Regions from separate parts of the Endozoicomonas sp. genome, predicted to be linked through region 3. Evidence: riboswitches for the same ligand, from Rfam matches in the RefSeq annotation. Region 3 holds a riboswitch; each other region holds the start of a gene.
What was found. A riboswitch is a leader RNA that binds a small molecule or an ion and turns the genes downstream of it on or off. The one in region 3 is predicted to bind thiamine pyrophosphate.
Positions count from the first base shown of each region.

Region 1: linked by a shared signal. The riboswitch ahead of thiC (phosphomethylpyrimidine synthase ThiC) and the one ahead of thiD (bifunctional hydroxymethylpyrimidine kinase/phosphomethylpyrimidine kinase) in region 3 are both predicted to bind thiamine pyrophosphate.
Region 2: linked by a shared signal. The riboswitch ahead of ACOCLE_RS23730 (ABC transporter substrate-binding protein) and the one ahead of thiD (bifunctional hydroxymethylpyrimidine kinase/phosphomethylpyrimidine kinase) in region 3 are both predicted to bind thiamine pyrophosphate.

Region 1 covers NZ_OZ239981.1:5,346,242-5,353,193, reverse strand. Annotated here, with positions in the region: gene ACOCLE_RS23800 (SPOR domain-containing protein) at 1-468, opposite strand, end outside; gene ACOCLE_RS23795 (type III pantothenate kinase) at 483-1,244, opposite strand; gene birA (bifunctional biotin--[acetyl-CoA-carboxylase] ligase/biotin operon repressor BirA) at 1,246-2,253, opposite strand; gene ACOCLE_RS23785 (pyridoxal phosphate-dependent aminotransferase) at 2,413-3,483, shown strand; gene thiC (phosphomethylpyrimidine synthase ThiC) at 3,450-5,258, opposite strand; TPP riboswitch at 5,404-5,520, opposite strand; gene ACOCLE_RS23775 (phosphohydrolase) at 5,569-6,177, opposite strand; gene ACOCLE_RS23770 (hypothetical protein) at 6,242-6,421, shown strand; gene ACOCLE_RS23765 (GNAT family N-acetyltransferase) at 6,468-6,952, opposite strand, start outside.
Region 2 covers NZ_OZ239981.1:5,335,649-5,342,600, reverse strand. Annotated here, with positions in the region: gene ACOCLE_RS23745 (thioredoxin family protein) at 1-238, opposite strand, end outside; gene tal (transaldolase) at 345-1,298, opposite strand; gene rbsK (ribokinase) at 1,447-2,418, opposite strand; gene ACOCLE_RS23730 (ABC transporter substrate-binding protein) at 2,564-3,529, opposite strand; TPP riboswitch at 3,659-3,766, opposite strand; gene ACOCLE_RS23725 (YbaN family protein) at 3,850-4,287, opposite strand; gene ACOCLE_RS23720 (hypothetical protein) at 4,318-4,707, opposite strand; gene ACOCLE_RS23715 (tryptophan--tRNA ligase) at 4,794-5,804, opposite strand; gene ACOCLE_RS23710 (MATE family efflux transporter) at 6,207-6,952, opposite strand, start outside.
Region 3 covers NZ_OZ239981.1:3,891,781-3,898,732, forward strand. Annotated here, with positions in the region: gene ACOCLE_RS17560 (class I SAM-dependent methyltransferase) at 1-920, shown strand, start outside; gene ACOCLE_RS17565 (DUF3833 domain-containing protein) at 995-1,492, shown strand; gene ACOCLE_RS17570 (SDR family NAD(P)-dependent oxidoreductase) at 1,508-2,287, shown strand; gene ACOCLE_RS17575 (type B 50S ribosomal protein L31) at 2,418-2,678, opposite strand; TPP riboswitch at 2,789-2,898, shown strand; gene thiD (bifunctional hydroxymethylpyrimidine kinase/phosphomethylpyrimidine kinase) at 3,076-3,891, shown strand; gene ACOCLE_RS17585 (ABC transporter ATP-binding protein) at 4,078-4,860, shown strand; gene ACOCLE_RS17590 (ABC transporter permease) at 4,864-5,616, shown strand; gene ACOCLE_RS17595 (ABC transporter substrate-binding protein) at 5,632-6,606, shown strand; gene ACOCLE_RS17600 (hypothetical protein) at 6,865-6,952, shown strand, end outside.

The sequences.
Region 1 (6,952 bases), 1.5 Mb from region 3:
GGCCAACTCACCCTGAGTAATCACAAAACTGTCAATTCTCTGGGCCTGAAGCTCTCTTAACAGCCGTATCGCTGCATCCCTGCTGGCCAGTGGCGGTATATGCACCCAGTAATCTTCCTGCTGACTGTTTTCATCCGCACGCTCTTTGCTGCTGACACCAACTGCAAAGAGCCGCTGCTGCAGCTCATCAACCTTAACCACATTCGCAAAAGGCCCAACGACCAGACATTCCTGAGCCTCCCCCCCTGAATACAGCGATGTATTCAAGGCGGGCTGCACCGCAATATCTTCACGACGAGACTGAAGAGATTCCTCAGTTTCAGTTAACAGGACCAGTCGCTCACCAGAGGCTTCTGTATAAGCATCATCATTCTCAGGCAACCAGTAACCAACCTTGGACTCCTGCCATGAGCCCCAGGCAAAGTAACTGATATTGGCAAACACAAGAAAAATTACTGTCAAACGCATCTTATAAAATGGAGTTACCCTTCCCCCTCATCTTCGAAGGCAAGACCCAAACCATCCATCACCAGCGCGGGATGATGATAACACTCACCCTGGATATAAGGCTGAATCAAAGTAGCATCCCCCCCCGTGAGATAAATGACGCACTCTTTTCCATAAGCCGCCTTATGCTGTAACTGTTGTGTATTAATCATTGCTACTGCCATGGCCAGAATACCGTTATTAATGCAGTCAGCACTGCTTGTTCCGGGAGTAACCGTTAACGCTTCAGCTTCTACCATGGGAAGTTGTGCTGTCTTGGTATGCAACATCCTCTTCATCAGGCCAACACCTGGTACTATATATCCTCCAAGGTGATTCCCGCTGCCACTCAGCAAGTCAATGGTAATGGCTGTACCACAACTCACCACCATTTTGCTGGAGGCCTCTTTACACTCAGCCCCGCCCACATGGTGGGCAGCAAGCATCGCCAGCCAACGATCAACGCCCAGACCAGGATAAGCAACCTGAACTCCCCGACACTGCTCTTTAACCTCGACCCTTAACAGGGATACATTAAAGTGCTGATTAACAGCAGCGCTCAGCAACGTAAAACGCTCATCACCCGATACAATGGATGCCCTGGCAGAATCGACCGGCCCAATTTGATCAAACAACCTCGGTAACTCGTACTGCCAGTCTTCGCTGTTTGTAAGAAAGCCACTGGAAATGATTTGGCCTTTATTCAGAAGTCGCCATTTTAATCGGCTATTGCCTGCATCCAACTCCAGAATTCTCATGTTATTTGCTCTTGCCACACTGGCTCTTTCCAAGTGTCGCGGCCTTTAACGAAACCTCACCGCCATTGAAAGTCATCATACCTTCACCCGTCTTCAATAACAGTCCGCCATGATCATTTATACCTGAAGCGACTCCGGAGACTGTTTTGCCCGATGCGTCCAGGACAACCTCATGTCCGGCAAACGCATCATAGTGTTCCCACTGCTCTTTAAAATGGCTAAAGCCCTGTAGGCTGAACTTATCCAGGGTACGACACAGTTCGTTAATCAACTCACTGGCTACCTGATTACGACTCACTGTAGCACCACAGACTCGCTGCATATCTACGGCCGGCTGGTTAATACCATTGATCTGTTTCTGGCTCAGAGCAATATTGACACCAATACCGATGATCACCTCACAGTCTCCGGTGGGGTCTCCGTGCACTTCCAACAGTATTCCACTCAGCTTCTGAAAACCGTTTGGAGATTTCCAAAGTACATCATTTGGCCACTTCAATTTGAGATCACTGCCACCACAGCGCTCCAGTGCTTTCAGCACACTCAACCCTACCGCCAGACTCAGCCCCTCCAGGGATGCCATACCCGCACTGTAAAACCAGCGTACAGACATACTGATGGTAGAGCCAAATGGGTTATCCCAGGATCGGCCCCGGCGACCACGCCCGCTGGTCTGGTACTCTGCCAGACACACCCCTTTTATTAAGGGGCTGGTAACAGGAATCTCTCTGACCAGATCATTGGTCGATGCGGTTTTCAGACAGGTATGGACGATAACCGCCTCTCTGACAGCGGGATCTAAAGCTTTGAGAATACGTTCATTATCAAGCAGCTCAACCCCAGGGTGTAGCCTGTACCCCCTGCCTTTGACTGAGTCAATCTGAAGACCAAGCTCTTCAAGCACTTTCAGCTTTTTCCAGATTGCTGCGCGACTGATACCCGACACACTACCCAGCTCTTCACCTGAGTGGAAACCGCCGTCAGCCAGAAGTTCTAATACCTTTTCCATTTATAGGAGTTCCACAGACCTGTCAGGAAGCTGAATAGTATATCAGGGTAGAACATTTAGCGGACCCAGCGCCTTTCTGATAGCTTCTCCCAAGAGCTCTGCTCTATACTGCATCTTCTCCAGACACTGACAAAAACAGATGGATCAGGGAAACAACAGATGAGTATTTTCAAGTCCCACATCACACGGATGAGCGCCTACACTCCGCCACTTGAAGGCAGAGACCCTCATCACCATCTGCTTTTGGATTTCAATGAAAGAACACGGCCTGTCAGTGAACATGTTAAACAGGCACTCATTAACTATATCAATGATGATCGCCTGCAGGTTTATCCATCCTATGGTGACCTGTCCCGAAAAATTGCAGACTACGCAGGCATCAATGAACCCCAGGTAATGATCACCAATGGCTCTGACCAGGGGATTGACATTATTATCCGTGCTGCCTGCACAGAAGATGATGAAATCATCATCCCCGGTCCAACCTTCGCCATGTACCATCAGTGCGCGAATATTGAAAGGCTGAACATTATTGAACCTGATTATACGCGTGAAACAGGCTTCCCAGTTAACGCAGTATTGGCCGCCATCACACCAAAAACCCGGTTGATTGTCATCGCAAACCCGAACAACCCCAGCGGCACCCAAATCAGTCGTGAAGATATTCTGACCATTGCCAGATCCGCACCGGATACCGCCCTGCTGGTTGATGAATGCTACTTTGAATATTCTCAGGCAACTGTTGCTGATGTGGTTATGGAATACTCCAATATTCTGATCACCCGCACATTCTCTAAAACCTGGGGCCTGCCTTCCATTCGGCTGGGCTACGTGATCAGCCACCCTGACAATATCAGCGCACTGCTGAATATTCGTGGCCCTTATGATGTTAACCAGTTTGCAGCCGTTGCCATCAGTGCTGCCTTAGACCACCCGGAGTATACCCATCAGTACGTCCGGGAAGTCATGGAAGAATCAAAACCGTTGTTTGAGCAGTTCCTTGATCAACAGGGCATCCCCTTTTGGCCCAGCGCAGCCAATTTCATCTGGGCATTTCCGGATAACCCTGATGTCATCGAACAGCACCTGCGCAGCCATGGCATCCTTGTTCGCCCCAAGCCTGACCAGGCTGGGCGCAAAGGCCTGAGAATAACACTGGGTGATATTGCCCAGACCCGGCAGCTGATAGACAGGATTCAGGAGGTGCTTTCTACCACTGGAGACTTTTGATCAGCTAAAGGTTCATGGCTGGCTGAAGGTCCTTCCAACTCACGCACGTCATGTGTCATGCGCATTGGGCAGAAGTTTGGTCCACACATTGAACAGAAGCCCGCATCTTTGGCGCTGTCCTGAGGAAGGGTTTCATCGTGGTAGGCTTTCGCAGTATCCGGGTCCAGGGCCAGGTTAAACTGGTCCTCCCAGCGAAACTCAAAACGGGCACGGGAAAGTGCATCATCTCTTAGCTGGGCTCCCGGATGACCTTTCGCGACATCTGCCGCATGAGCAGCAATTTTGTAAGCAATCAGCCCCTGCTTAACATCCTCACGATTGGGTAGACCAAGATGCTCTTTTGGCGTCACATAACAGAGCATCGCACAGCCAAACCAGCCGATCATCGCCGCACCAATCCCGGAAGTAATGTGGTCATAGCCAGGAGCAATATCTGTTGTTAGAGGACCCAGTGTGTAGAAAGGAGCCTCATTACAATACTCAAGCTGTTTATCCATATTTTCCTGAATCAGGTGCATCGGAACATGACCCGGTCCTTCAATCATCACCTGCACATCATGCTCCCAGGCTTTCCTGGTAAGTTCACCTAACGTTTTCAGTTCAGCAAACTGTGCAGCATCATTGGCGTCAGCAACAGACCCCGGACGAAGTCCATCCCCCAATGAAAGAGTAATGTCGTATGCTTTGCATATTTCGCAAATCTCATCGAAATGCTCATACAAAAAGTTTTCCCGGTCATGAATCTCACACCACTGCCCGAGTATTCCACCTCCCCTGGACACAATACCGGTCAAACGATCAGCCGTTAGTTTTACATGATCTCTCAATGTTCCTGCGTGAATCGTAAAGTAATCGACCCCCTGCTCTGCCTGCTCAATCAATGTGTCTTTCATCACCTCCCAGTTAAGATCCTCTACCTTGCCATTTACTTTCTCCAGTGTTTGATAAATAGGCACTGTACCAATCGGTACCGGAGAGTTTCTTAAAATCCACTCCCGGGTTTCATGGATATTCTTACCTGTAGAAAGATCCATCACCGTATCGGCACCCCAGCGCGTTGCCCAGAGCAACTTTTCAACCTCTTCCTCAATGGTGGACGTCACTGGAGAATTACCAATATTGGCATTGACCTTTACCAGAAAGTTACGACCGATGATCATTGGCTCCGTTTCGGGATGATTAATGTTAGCGGGTATAACAGCACGGCCTGATGCGACCTCCTGACGAACAAAGTCCGGAGTTATCTTCGATACTTCTGGGCGCCCCATGTTTTCCCTGATCGCTATATATTCCATCTCTGGTGTGATGATTCCCTTCCTTGCATAGTGGAGCTGAGTTACATTTCTTCCGGGAAGGGCACACCTGACAGAAACAGGCGACTGAAAACGCAACGGCTCAACCTGAATATCTTGTTTTCGTCGCAATGCGTACTTTGAAGAATGGGCACTTTGCTCTTCTGAGTCTTCACGCCCCAGTATCCATTCTGAACGGATAGGCTGCAGCCCCTGCAGCAGATCCAGAGTGTATTCTGGATCAGTATAAGGACCAGATGTGTCATAAACCCGAACGGCAGATTCAGTTGCCAACTTACTGAACTCCCCATTCCTCTGCCCAATCGTTATTTCTCGCAGGCCTACACGAATATTATGGCGACTGCCGGCGAGGTAAATTTTTCTTGAAGCAGGAAATGGACGACAAGCTTCTGCCAGAAGCGATTGACTGTCAGAAATTGGGGCATTCGTCTGAACATTCTGACGGTGAGAGTTACAAGCCATGTATATCCCTTATCTATTATTATGTGTATGGCTTGCCGGTGTTGCTTTAGAAAAAAAGAGTAAAAGAAGGGCAATAATATCAGGCATTACTGATGCATTGTTGACCTAAAGAGTGATCGACCATCCAACAAAACGATATCGATCTCTATTCTCTTTTCTTGTTCCCTTCGCAGGTATTATCCTGGGCAGGTTCAACGGATTTGCTGCAAATAACTCCGATAAAATGCAGCGATCTCAGCTATACGCACTCCGACAAGATGCAAGGATTATAAGGGTGCCCCCCCTGGAAAAATAGTACCAATCCCCCTTTTCAGGAATAATCACCATTCAGTTCTTTTAGTAACTTGCCCATGTATTCTCTAAGGTAATCAGAATTCCGCTCTGCCATCCTGCGTCCGGCATTTGTTTGCATAGTTTCTGACAACTTCAGCAGTTTTACCTGAAAATGATCCAGAGCATATTCACGATCATCAAGCGCTCGATGTTCGGCTAGAGGGTCCTCAGGATCAAACATCTTTCGCCGCAGGAGACCCGATGTATAAAAAACCCGGGCTAAACCAATTGCACCAAGAGCCTCCATCCGATCAGCATCCTGTACAACTTTTGCTTCGATAGTTTCGGGCACAATGCCAGCAGAATAGCTGTGACTTTCCACTGAGTGACATACGTTATCAATTAATTCACAAGGGAACCCCATATCCTCAAGACAGGTTCTGGTTTTTATCGCAGCGAGCGAAGACGCCCTGGACCGCTCAGGATGATCTTTTGGCAAAACCACAATATCGTGAAAATAGCAGGCAGCGAGAACTACCAGTCGATTCACAACTACCTGCTCCTGATCCATTATCTGCTGTGCAGTTTTCCAGACTCGCTGAAAATGAGAAAAGTCATGAGAGTCATCATCATTATCGTGATCCATGGATCTTAGACAGATGATAATTTGCTGTTCCCAGCGGTACAGTGTTTCTTTGGAAGTATTGACCATGAAGTTACAAAAAAGGCAATGGATGATTGAAAGTTGGAAAATATTTTTTGATGCCAAGCATCAGAATTGTACTGCCAATAAAAATACTTTTCAGATATTTGCTATCTGTTCACACATAAAGGGAAAGGCATTATCAGTATCTAAAAACTGCCTTGAAAATGGGCAGGTCATCAAGTAGGGATAAGAAGGGATTGTTATATTGTGATAAAGTGCAATGGATAGCGTCATGCAGGGGATTGAATACGATATCTTGCGACTGTACAAGTACTCCAGCCTTCAAAACGATCGAGCGTCATTCCAAGCTGCTGCATCACTCCTTGAGCAAACTCATTATTCGGAGTTGTATAAGAAATAATCTCATCAATACCCAGCTGGATAAACCCAAATTGAGTGACAGCCTCAACGGCCTCAAGCACTAAGCCTCTGCCACGATACTCTGGGAGGAAACGCCAGCTCATTTCGATATGTTTACCGTAAGGTGAAAAACCACAATAACCTATTAACTGATTGTTTTCTTTGAAGACAACAGCCCAGCGAGACCAGCCCCATTTGTCGAGCTCAGCCTGATACCGCCATAGTTCAGTTTCTGCCAGACTGCCCGGTTCCTTTGCCATAACATCAGGATGGCTTGAAGGTGTTTCTCCTAATAGAGCAGAGTAGGCATCTGCATCTTGTAGCTGCCAGGTGCGAAGTATCAGGCGAGGCGTAT
Region 2 (6,952 bases), 1.4 Mb from region 3:
GTGGTGCAACTGCATCGGTATCTACCTGATAGCTCTGATAGTACCTGCGGAATTCCTCCTGCCCTGCAATCAATTTTTCCGGATTTATTTTTCCTGTTGGAACCACGGGGAGATACTCATTTGGACAACTGGCAACTTCCTCAGCCGCTTCCAGGTTGAAGCCACAGCTTTCAGGCTGCGCCTGAAAGCTGAGAGCGACAGCAACCAAAGAAAGCACCAGTTTTACTTTATTCTTCATCTTGGCCAGACCCTCAAGCTACATTGCTAATGTGTCTGGCTCGTCAGTATACGCAATCCTGGATCATTTACAGGGGATTTTCATCTCAGTGTGAAATCCCTGGCTCCTAGAGTGCATCAAGCAACTGTTCTTCCAGCTTAAGCTGATCGGCAGTAAAGTTCCTGATACCCTCAGCCAGCTTTTCTGTTGCCATGGCATCTTCATTCATCGCCCAGCGAAATGCTGCCTCATCCAGCACCACTTTGTCATCACTGCAACTTGGTGAGTCAGCAAACAATTTTTGCTCAAGTGGCTTCTCAGTCGATTCCAGCTGATCCAGAAGGTCTGGAGCAATAGTCAGGCAGTCACAACCGGCTAACTCAATAATCTCACCAGTATTGCGGAAGCTGGCTCCCATCACTACGGTTTTATAACCGTGCTGCTTATAATAATTGTAAATACGGGTGACCGATTGAACGCCCGGATCTTCTGAAGCAGTAAAGTCTCTACTTTCTGCTTTTTTATACCAGTCCAGAATCCGGCCAACAAAGGGTGAAATCAAATAGGCACCGGCATCGGCACAAGCCTGAGCCTGAGCAAAACTGAACAGCAATGTCAGATTACAACGAACACCTTCTTTTTCAAGCACCTCTGCAGCTCTAATACCTTCCCAGGTAGAAGCTATTTTGATCAGCACCCGATTACTATCCGCACCCAGCTCTTTATAAAGATCAATCAGCTGTCTGGCCTTTTGAATCGTCGCATCAGTATCAAATGACAGTCGTGCATCCACCTCAGTAGAAACAACACCGGGAACCACCTGCTGGATCTCCTTGCCAATACCAACAGTCAACCAGTCACAGGCATAACGGGCACTTTGTGCTTTATCTTTTGAACCATTGCGGCCAAAGGCAATGGCTTCATCAACAAGCGCTTTATACGCTGGTAGCTGAGCAGCTTTTAAAATCAGTGAAGGATTGGTCGTCGCATCAACCGGCTGGTATCGACGGATGGCTTCGATATCACCGGTATCGGCCACAACCTTGGTCATATTTTTTAATTGGTCGAGCTGATTTTGCATACTGCACCTTCTTCCAGCCAATAACAAAGCTGGATCCTTTATAACCAGATAAGAGCTTTAAAAGTTTACAACCACCGTCTTCGCATTTGATAAACGAGAGGATTCCAGAGTATCCGTATTAGTCTTTTAAATCAAAGAAATACATGAATCATGATTTGCGTGAGACTTCAGCAGCATCCGCAATTTCCTGGTCACAATGAATAAATTCTTCAACTTGAAAACGATAGGGAATAGACGACTGAGATCCAGCACTCATTACAGACAGGCCTGCACTGGCATTGGCAAAAAGGGCAGCATCTTCCAGAGACTTTCCTTCTGCCAGAGCCACCAGCAACGCGCCATTAAATGTATCACCGGCAGCCGTTGTATCAACCGCCTTAACAGGAAACCCGCGAACAATCAGACCTTTAGGATGGCCTGAGCTCATTGACGATACATAGGCTCCAATCTGCCCCATGGTGATCGCTACGTCAGTAATACCTTGCTCATGCAATATCCCAGCAGCCTGTCTTGCAGACGGCTCATCAGAAACTTTGATGCCGGTAATAATTTCCGCTTCCGTCTGATTGGGAGTAATCAAATCCACAGCCAGTAAGTAATCCTTGGAAAACTCTCTGGCAGGTGCGGGATTCAAGACAACTTTCGTATTGTTTTTCCGGGCAACATGAGCAGCCTGTAGAATGACCGGTTCAGGAACCTCCTGCTGCAAGAGCAGATAGTCTGCATCAGCGATCAGGCTCTGGTTCTGCTCAATATGCTCTTCTCTCAGGCAGCCATTAGCTCCAGCAGAAATACCAATGATATTTTCGCCTTTGGTATTAACGAAAATCAGCGCAACTCCGGTATCCATATCCACAACTTCTGTAATAGCAGTTGTATCAACGCCCTCATCACTGAGTTGCTGTACTATTTCCCGCCCCAGGTCGTCCTGACCAATAGCCGCCATCATGTGCGTGTTCCCACCGAGGCGGGCACAGGCTACGGCCTGATTAGCACCTTTGCCTCCAGCCATAACGGTATAAGATGAGCCTGTAATGGTTTGGCCTGGTTTTGGAAAACAATCAACCCTCAGAACGTGATCAACATTAATACTGCCTAAAACGAGAATCTGCTTACTCATATCACCACCGGTGAAAATCAGGCTAACAATGCGTAAAGTGTAATTCAAATGTCGTTTGAGCCAGGTGGTTTTATAAAACAGGATCAGGAAGTCTGGACAGAACCAGACTTCTATTTACTTGAAACTCGTTATAAGTTTAATTGCTCTATGAGGCTTTAAGCTGCTCAGAAATGTAAGCCCCATCCAAAGGCTCAAAAGTAGAGTGAGGACGGTCAGGTAAAAATTCATTGGTATAACAGCTGTGGCAATCCATGGTTTCATCCGTAATACCAAGCTGCTGAGCGTAAAGACCAACTTTCTCCCAATCTCTGTCCACATTAATCAGGTCACGGGAGAAATAGGGAAGGCAACTGATATAAATTTTCCTGAAGGTATCCGTTCTCAATCTCGGAATCTGCTCACAAAGTAGCTCATACGCTTTTTCGGGATTTTCGAGCGTCCACTGAGTCCCTCTTAGAGTCGCTCTAATAAACCGTCTCACATTCTCCTGGTTGTTCTCCAGGTAGGCCTCATTCACCAGGAAAAGAATTGAACAGAAGCAGCAACACCCGAGTCCGGCAAGTTCATCCACCCGCAACATGCCCGTCTCCTGGCCACTGACCTGCTCCAGCTCCACCTGTTGAAAGCAGCCAATCCCCATGCCAGCATCCACCTTATTCTGAATAATGGCATCGGTAATATTCATACCAACACGAACCGTTTCATAGGCATCAGGCTCTATATTTGCCCTACGGGCCAGGTCATCAATGATGATTTTTCCAAACCGACCGATATAGCCGATTCTTTTTCCCCGGATATCATCAAACCCCTTAATGCCACTGGACTTTAGAAAAATAAGGCCCGTTGGGGGCTCATGAAACAGCGTGCCCACAGAAACAACCTTATAGCCCTTGGCTCTGGCCGCATAAGTATGAATCATCGCTTTCAATGCAATATCCACTTTGTTCTGACCGATCAAGTCGGTTACATCTGAAGGATCAGTGGTTTCCATAATGGCGGGAGCAAGCCCTTCTTCTTTATAAAAACCCAGATGGTGAGCCATAAAAACAGGGGTGTGATAGGGGTTGGCATACCAGTTGAGAAGCATGGAAAGCCGAGGCGTTGCAGTCATGCGTTAATCCTCACGACAGATAGAAGTCATCGAATAACGTGACGCATAAAGGCCCGAAGAGGACAGCACCACCTATGCTGTGAACATAACGTAGAGGCAAAGCACCTCTCCAGAATGTCTATAGAATAAGCGGTAGCTTTATGGCAGTTCCTACGCCGGTACTAACCGGTTCAGGTTCAACAGGTATAATCTCAGCCTGAAAGCTTACTGATCAAACAGGCACCCTGCGCCACTGGAGTCCACCAGAAACCATTAATAAGTAATGAGTCAGGCAGACCTTAACGCAAAATTATAGAGTGCTTTTTGCCTTCTGCCAGCCGTCAGGAGGAGTGCTCTCTGGCCCCCCTTCTCTGCAACCTTGTCAGATACATCGTCACGCTGACAGCTATAGCCACAAGCAAGTATTTAACCCATACCAATTTTACAATCCAGATTGAGATGCTCATGGTCAGCCAGAGAAAAGCAACCGCGCGGATATAAACCTTTCTGGAAATACTGCGTTCATCAAGATACTGGCGCAAAGGGGGACCCAGCACCTGGTGATTCAATAGCCAGGAGTGAATGGCTGGAGATGACCGTAAACTGAAAAACGCCGCCAGCAACAGAAAGGGCGTAGTGGGCAACAGCGGCAGGAAAACACCGATAAATCCCAGTACAACACAAAGCAGGGCACAGGCTTTAAAGACCCATCGAACCACTGGGTTACGTATCAGAACGCCTGATGATTGAGGGGCCGGAGCTTTATCTCTTGGGTTCATTCTTATCGATAGCTGATTCTTCGGTTATGTTTACTCAAAAAATGCCTCTTGAATCCGGGTGACATACTGCAGTTCAACCAGCTTTTTCAGGGTCACTAGGTAATTGGCCTGATATGTATCACCAACCACCAGATACTGTTCCTTACCACACTGTAAACGTCCAGGGGATTCTTTGTAGACAATTGCGGTTGGGTCAATGGACATCACCTGCCGTGCGGTATTCACATGTGCAGGAATACAGAACTCATAACTCAGGGACCGTTTGCCATCAGCTGGGCCATACAGACCATCGGCATCCAGGCGGGTCAAATCAAATTCCACCTTTTGCTGAACCTTGTCTTTAAGGAGACCATCCAGATGGCTACAGGCCGACAGCACGAGCGCACTCAGCAGAATGGCAACTAACTTTGATGTGTTCATGGGGTATCCAGTCGAGCGATGATGCCTATCATTATTATTGTCGGCTTTCCCAAAGGAAAGCCGAACTTAAAGGCGACTGCAGAATTTTATGCGAGCGGCTTGAGGCCTACGGCTTGACGAATAGACGTCAGGAAAGGTGCGGCTTCAGCCCGGGCCTTTTCAGCCCCTTTAAGCAGCTCTTTTTCGATAAATGCCGGATCTTCGATCAATGCATTGTAACGTTCACGCGGATCTTTCAAGCGCTCATTCAAGAACTCAAACAGCTCATTTTTCAGATCTCCCCAACCAGCACCATCGGCATATTGCTGACGTTTCACCTCAATCTGAGTGGCATCGGCAAATGCAGAGTAGATCTGGAAAAGAGTACAGGTATCCGGATCTTTTGGTTCACCCGGCTCCAATGAGTTGGTTTTGATCTTGCGAATCAGCTTGAGCAGTTTCTTTTCAGGCACAAAAAGCGGAATCGTATTATCGTAGCTCTTGCTCATCTTACGACCATCAAGACCGTTAAGAACTGCAGTGCTTTCACCAACAACCGCCTCAGGCAAAGCAAACCGGGTCTTGTAATGGTGATTCATGCGTCCAGCAATATCCCGGGCCATCTCAATATGCTGAACCTGATCACGCCCCACCGGCACTTTATGGGCATTGAACATGAGAATATCTGCCGCCATCAGCACCGGATAGCAGAAGAGTCCCATCGTCACCCCCTTGTCCGGATCCTGCTCACCGGCTTCTTCATTGGCCTGAACCGCTGCCTTATAAGCATGAGCACGGTTCATCAGGCCTTTGGCGGTCATACAGCCAAGAATCCAGTTCAGCTCGGCAATTTCCGGAATGTCTGACTGACGATAGAAGGTCACACGATCTGTATCCAGACCCAGTGCCAGCCAGGTAGCCGCAATCTCCAGCGTAGACTGGTGGATGCGCTTAGGGTCACGACCTTTGATCAAGGCGTGATAGTCAGCCAGAAAATAGTACGAAGCAATATCGTCACGCCAGCTTTCCTCAATCGCAGGCTTGATAGCCCCCACGTAGTTACCCAGGTGTGGTGTTCCAGTTGTCGTAATACCTGTCAGTACTTTCGTTTTACTCATGAGTTCACTCGCACAGCGACGATGTAACCTGGCCTGAAACGCAGACCAGAAAGGAATTTCCTTTAGGTTCTGTTGACATAAGTTTCCTTTCTCAGCTCAAGCCAGAATGCTTCTGACTAGGCGCAAAGACGCAGGAATACTCGCCGTCTTTCAAGTCGTTGCAACAACGGCAGAGGCATTCTGGCTTGAGCCCAAAGGGTGGCTCGTAAAGCCGTCTTCCAGCTTCGTTGAACTGGTTTGATGTAGAACCACTACACCTTCACCAGCTCGCCTTGTGGAATACGGCTTTACGAACCACTGAGTTTGGAACCTTATGTCAACAGAACCTAATACAGATTTCAGGAAAGGGCTGCATTATAGAAGAGCGCAGCCCTCTCTCACAATAGACACCTGATCTCAGGGTCAGGCGGGCATCGGCACGATTTCAGAGGCCAGCATCCGATTCCGGCGAATGATGGCACGCAGACGCAGGGTCAAAAGGAAAGCGCCTATGGTCAAAGCAGTCACCAGACCAATCCATAAGCCATGAGGCCCCATTGGCTCAACAATCCAGTCGGTCAGCCCCAGGATATAGCCTAAAGGTAATGCCACTCCCCAGCAGGCGAACAGGATCATTGCCATAGGCACACGGGTGTCTTTATAGCCACGCAATGCACCGTTCGCTGCGATCTGTATACCATCAGCATATTGGAACAGTGCCGCATAAACCAAAAGCTGGGCAGCCAGAATGGCGACCTCTGAATTCTGTGTATAGATCGAGGTCACCACACCTGGCAGGAACAACATGACGGAAGCACTCACTGTTGCGCTGACCAGCGTCGTTGCAATGCCCGCATAGCTTGAGTATGCAGCCTGCTCGGTTTTACCAGCCCCCAATGCCTGCCCGACACGAATGGTCAGCCCCATCGCCAGGCTCATCGGCACCATAAAGGCCAGTGAGGTAAAGTTAAGGGCAATCTGATGCCCCGCCACCACGATTGCACCTAATTTACCAATCAGCAGTGCCACCACCGAGAAAATACTGGCTTCAAAGAAGATGGCCAGACCAATAGGCACCCCCAGCTTTAGCTGACTGGAAATAATGCTCAGGCTGGGCAAGTCCCAATGGTCAAACAAACCAATCTTACGATGCTGCTGACCCAGCATGG
Region 3 (6,952 bases):
TGGCATCTAACTGGCTCAGCAACCTGGTTAATCGAATCCTGCACAAGATGCGTCGTAACAGCCGCTCCGGCAGTCGCCGTAATATTGCCGCTCATTATGACCTGGGCAATGACTTTTATACGCTATGGCTTGACCCATCCATGACCTATTCAAGTGCACTTTACCTGGATGAGCATGAAGATCTGGAAACGGCACAGAGCAATAAATACAACACCATTATCGACTGGCTTGAGATCCGCCCGGGGAATTCCGTTCTTGAGGTTGGTTGTGGCTGGGGGGGCTTTGCCAGAACACTGAACCAGAGACATCAAGGCGCTTACCACGGGATCACACTGTCAAAAGAACAGCTCGCCTATGCACAACAGGAGTCTGATAACCAGTCCCACCAGTTCAGTCTTACGGATTACCGGGATATCCATGAGCAGTTTGACCATATCGTTTCCATAGAAATGATCGAGGCTGTTGGTGAAGAGCACTGGCCAGTGTATTTTGAAAAAATCTACAACAGCCTGAAACCCGGTGGCTCTGCAGTGATTCAGGCCATCCTGATTGATGACTCCCGCTTTGAAGAGTATCGCAGTGGTGTTGACTTTATTCAGCGTTACATCTTCCCCGGTGGCATGCTGCCCAGCGATAAAGTGATGAAAGAGCAAACCAGCAAACCTGGGTTAGCTATTGCCAATACGTTCTCATTTGGTCTCGATTATGCAAAAACCCTGGGTGAGTGGAAACGGCATTTCCTGGCGGCCTGGCCCACCATCGAAAAGCTCGGATTTGATGAGCGATTTAAACGGATGTGGCAGTTTTACCTGGATTACTGCGCTACCGGTTTTCAATTCAAGAGTATTGATGTCTGCCTCTACAAACTCACCAAACCTATGTCCACTGAGCATGAGGAAACATCATGTCTGTCTCGTTAAGAACAACAAAGGAATGGAGGTCAGGACGAGTGTGGCTCCTGAGCTTACTGTTTATGCTGACGGGGTGCTCTACCATGAATATCGAAGATTATGCCGGCAATGAGCCGAACCTGAAAATTGAAGAATACTTTGCTGGAGAAACCGTCGCCTGGGGCATGTTCCAGGATCGGTTTGGTAATGTTCAAAAGCGCTTTAAAGTTCTCATGAACGGTGAAGTAAAAGACGGTGTGCTGACATTGAATGAGGATTTCATCTACTCAGACGGCACTGAGTCGAACCGCATCTGGAGCATCAAAATTATTGGCGATGGACACTACCAGGGAACCGCCGGAGATATCGTTGGCCGTGCCATTGGCCGAAGTGCTGGCAATGCCTTTAACTTCAAATACCAGATGCGCCTACCCATCAATGGCCGGGAGTGGGTTGTTACCTTTGATGACTGGATGTTCCTTCAGGAAGATGGCGTACTGCTGAATGTTGCCACCATGAGTAAGTGGGGGATAAAGCTGGGTACGTTGACCGTCGCTTTTGAAAAATCCGGGCCAGAGAAAGCCGTCAAAGAGCAACAATAAAAAGGCAACGTAAATATGAGCTCTAACCAGGATATAGCGCCTTCTAATCCTCCAGTCGTCTGGATTACCGGAGCCAGCCAGGGCATTGGTGAAGCGGTGACAATTGCGATGGCCCGGGAAGGGATGATCGTAGCGGCCAGTGCACGAAGTGAGGAACGGCTGGAGGCTCTGGCAAATCAATCAACTGAGCTGAAAGGCAGGATTATTCCTTACCCTCTGGATGTTACTGATCAAACCGCAGTGACTGAGACGGTAAACAAGATCATTGAAACTCATGGTTGTATTGATCAGGCGATTTTAAATGCCGGAACCTATATTTCGACTCCCGCAACTGAGTTTACCAGCAGCGCCGTGCGTCAGCAGGTGGAACTGAACCTGATGGGCGTATGCCATTGCCTTGAGCCACTGATCACCAGTATGAAAAAGCAGGGAAAAGGAACCATCGCCATTAATGCCTCTCTGGCAGGCTATCGAGGCTTACCCAGAGCCGCAGGCTATGGGGCAACCAAGGCGGCGTTAATCAATATGGCAGAATCTCTCAATACGGAGCTGTCTGAGGTCGGTATTGCTATCAAAGTGATCAACCCGGGTTTTGTGAAAACCCCACTTACCAACAAGAACCGATTCCCAATGCCTTTTCTGATGGAGGTGGATAAAGCTGCGGAAGTCATCGTCAAAGGAATGAAGGAGCGACAGTTCGAAATTCGATTCCCTCGCATTTTCGCCGCCATCCTGGGGATTCTGCGTCGCCTGCCCTATCCGCTGTATTTCTGGTTAATCCGCAGGGCCGGATAGCCCCTTTCCTTGAATATTCTGCATCGAATACCCGGCATCAAGTCGATGCCGAGCTCTGTTGCCAATAGGTCTTATTTTTCTTCTTTGCCCTCCCCTGAACGGCGCAGTCACTGCTGCGACTTTTTGCACTTTACTTGCTCCTTTTGAGACCTAGGTTCCCAAAACGCTTATTGAACTGGGCAACGCGGCCATCCTGAGTGGAAGCCTTCTGTTTTCCGGTATAGAAGGGATGAGAATAAGAAGAAACATCCAGCGTCATATAGGGATATGTCTGACCGCCAATATCCACCGTTCGATCGGTCTGTACCGTTGACCGGACAATCATGAACTTATCCGCTCCCAAGTCGTGGAAAGCAACTTTTCTGTATTCCGGGTGAATACCTTTTTTCATAACACATTCCCACCTTCACAGAATCAACACGTTATAACATAACACTTATTTAATAAGCGTCAATTCATCCAACTCACTGGACAGCTTATGGCAAACCCCATAGACTCGGCCGGTGTTGGTTGGGGTGTTCTGCCGTCCCAATAATGAAAGGCAGAACTGAGATACACCCATAGAACCTGAACCAGATAATGCTGGCGTAGGAAACCGACGGGCCTGAGAGCTGATAAAACCCTGATGTACTAACAATCGTGCAAGCCTGTTATTCGACGCATCTGATTGCCCCGGCACGGAGCAATATTCTCGACAGGACACAGAGTTAACCCAACGCCCCGCCCTCTTTTCCCGCCAGTCCTAATGATGTACTGATGGAGTTTCTCTTGTGGAGAGGCGCGAGCTTATGTCTTCTACACCAATCGCATTGACCATTGCCGGTTCTGACAGTGGCGGTGGTGCCGGAATTCAGGCAGATCTGAAAACCTTCTCAGCCCTTGGTGCCTATGGCTGCAGTGTGATCACTGCGCTGACCGCACAGAACACTCTGGGTGTTCAGGGTATTTTTGACGTATCACCCGCCTTTGTCCGTGAGCAGCTGGATTCTGTCTTTTCCGATCTGAACATTTCCGCCGCCAAGGTTGGCATGCTGAGCCAGCCTGAAGTGATTGATACGGTTGCCCGCGCTGCCAGTGATTACCCGCTGAAATATCTGGTGGTAGACCCGGTCATGGTGGCCACCAGCGGTGATGTACTGCTGCAGGAAGCGGCCATTGATAACCTGCGTCGCAAGCTGATACCGAAAGCAACACTCATTACGCCAAACCTGCCGGAAGCAGCGGTTCTCCTGAATTGTCCCCGCCCGGAGTCACTGGAAGCCATGATCGCCATGATTGATCCATTGATGGATCTGGGAGCCAGCGCAGTATTACTGAAAGGTGGCCACCTATCCTCAGACAGTGGCAACAACAAAGCTGTCGACCTGTTCCATGACGGTAAGACACTGCACAAGCTCGAATCCCCATGGGTTGAAACCCGAAACACCCACGGCACAGGCTGTACATTGTCGTCTGCAGTAACCGCTTTGCTGGCCAGGGATTATCCTTTGATGGATGCCGTCAGGTCTGCCAAAGAATACATTGCCGGTGCGATTGCCCATGCTGACAATCTGAGCATTGGTTCAGGCCATGGCCCGGTCCATCACTTTTACCGAACGTGGTAAATAGTCACAGCCCACTCCCTGTCACCCGATGCCCTTGAAGTACATGCATCCGGGAAGCGGGAAGCGGGAAGCGGGAAGCGGGAAGCGGGAAGCGGGAAGCGGGAAGCGGGAAGCGGGAAGCGGGAAGCGGGAAGCGGGAAGCGGGAAGCGGGAAGCGGGAAGCGGGAAGCGGGAAGCGATTTAACGATGTTTGATGTGATTATTCGCAATGCCAGTCTTAGATTTGGAAACCACTGTGTTTTTGAAGATCTTAACCTGACCCTTAAGGGGGGCCAGTGGACCTGCCTTCTGGGCGGCAGCGGAGTGGGTAAAACCAGCTTGCTGCGTTTGATTGCCGGCCTGCCTGCGGGAGAAACAACGGGAAAGGTTGCTTGTCAGGACGGTCTTTCGGTTAATCATCGGATTGCCTGGATGGCACAGCAGGATCTTCTGCTGCCCTGGTTTTCGGTACTTGAAAACATCACGCTGGGACAGCGTCTGCGCCGCAATCTGGTCGATATGTTAAGGGGGCGTCCAGTCTTATCCGCTGAGGTTCAGGACCAGGCCATGTCGATTCTGGAAAAGGTTGGCCTCACAGAAAAAGCGCACACTCTGCCCCAGAACCTCTCCGGAGGTCAGCGCCAGCGGGTAGCATTGGCCCGAACGCTGATGGAAAACCGGCCACTGGTATTAATGGACGAACCATTCGGTGCGCTGGATGCCATCACCCGTCTCAACTTACAGGACCTTGCCTGTGAGCTTCTACAGAACCGCACTGTGCTGTTAATAACCCACGATCCTCTGGAGGCTCTGCGCCTTGGTCATGAGGTTTATCACCTGCAGGGACAACCTGCTCGTCTGACGGATGCTATTACTCCACCAGGAAAGACACCCCGTTCACTGGCTAATAATGACCTGATGTCATTACAGGGCAAACTGCTGGATCGTTTACGTCATGAGTCGTTTGATGATAAAGCAGAGGGGCAATAAAAAATGAAAGACTCCATCAAACCCTTCATTGTTCTTATTGGCCTCCTGGTTCTCTGGCACGCTCTGTTGATTGCTTTTGATATGCCAGCCTACATCCTTCCCGATCCGCTGGAAGTGGCCAACAGCATGGTTGAGAATGCCAGCCTGTTATGGGAACACACGCTGGTTACCCTCAGTGAAATGTTGCTGGGACTGCTGCTTGGCGTTCTGCTGGGCATTATTCTCGCTTTGATTCTCGTCTATTTCACCGCGTTAAGGCCCTGGCTCTTACCACCTCTGCTCATCACTCAGGCCATTCCGGTATTTGCTCTCGCACCAATATTGATGCTCTGGTTTGGTTACGGCCTGACCTCCAAAGTGGTGATGACGATTCTGGTGATCTTTTTTCCCGTGGCCACCTGCTGTTATGACGGTTTGCGCCATACCCATCAGGGCTGGCTGGATATGGCCCAGACCATGGGCGGAAACCGGTTTGCCATTCTTCGCAATATTCGCTGGCCTGCGGCACTGCCAGCTCTGGCGTCAGGGCTGCGAGTAGCCGTTGTGGTTGCACCGATTGGTGCCGTTGTCGGGGAGTGGGTTGGCTCCAGCGCCGGTCTTGGCTATCTCATGCTTCAGGCTAATGCACGACTCTGGGTTGACCAGATGTTTGCAGCTCTCACCGTACTGGCCTTCTGCTCCGTCACCCTTTACTACACTACCGACCGTCTTTTACGCAGACTCATTCCGTGGCAACCGGAAACTTCTCAGGAATAAGAAATGAAAAAACTGATGAAACACACTTTCCTATGGGCAATGGCACTGATGCTCTCCGTCAGCCTGCATGCCAGTGCAAGCAGTCAGGCGGCTGTTACCAAGCCAGCCAGTGAGTTGAAAGAGCTGACTCTGATGCTGGAATGGTTTGTCAATCCTGATCACGGCCCCATTATCATTGCCCAGGAGAATGGCTACTTCGAAGACCAGGGGCTTAAGGTCGATATTCAGGAGCCCGCGGATCCAAACCTGCCTCCCAAACTGGTGGCGGCGGAAAAAGTGGATCTCGCCGTTTACTACCAGCCCAGCCTGATTCACGGTGTGGCCAACGGCCTTCCCCTTGCCTGGGCCGGCACACTGGTGGCTACACCTCTGGACGGACTGCTGGTTCTGGATGATGGCCCCATCAAGTCCCTGAAAGATATGAAGGGTAAAACCATTGGTTTGAACATTGGGGGTATAGAGAATGCGATCCTGGATACCCTGTTTGAGCCTTATGGATTTGGCGCCAAGGATGTAAAACTGGTCAATGTGGGCTGGAACCTGTCCTCTTCCCTGATGAGTGGCCGCGTGGATGCCATCATGGGGGCGTATCGCAACTTCGAGCTGAACCAGCTGGCCATTGAAGGGCGTAAGGGTCGTATGTTCTATTACGAGGAAAACAACATTCCGCCTTATGACGAACTGATTTTTATCGCCAACAGCAAGAAGAACGATAAAGACGCCATTCGTCGTTTTCTCAGGGCAATTGAACTGGGCACACAATACATTGTGAATAATCCGGAAAAATCCTGGGAAATTTTCAGGGATTACAGCCCCAAGAAACTGGATAACGAACTGAACCGCCGCGCCTGGTTTGACACCATTTCCCGTTTTGATCTGAGACCTGCTGCCAGGGATGCTGGCCGCTATCAGGCTTTTGCTGACTATCTGCAAGAGAATGGGGAGCTTAAGAAACCAATTAATAGTGATAAATTCATGTTGGATTTTTAATTTTCAAATTTACAAATAAACCTAAATCTTAACCCTCTGGCACTGCCAGAGGATTTTTATTCAAAGCCTCACCTCCTAACTCCCCTCAAAAATTCGCTGAATTTATTTAGCACTATTTACCACATAAAAAATCTTGCACATCTTTTACAGCCAACTAATATGCATCCGGCTTAAATCAACTCAAACAATTCAAAAATTGATCTCATTAATGTAAATAATACAATTTACGGATTTTTCGAATAGTTCAGAGAGTAAACTATGGAAGCTAGTTTTCAGGCTGGTTTTAGTGACAGTACCGCAGTTTTCATTCCCACTACCGAAAGTTACACTCAGGAAGAGGCAAGCA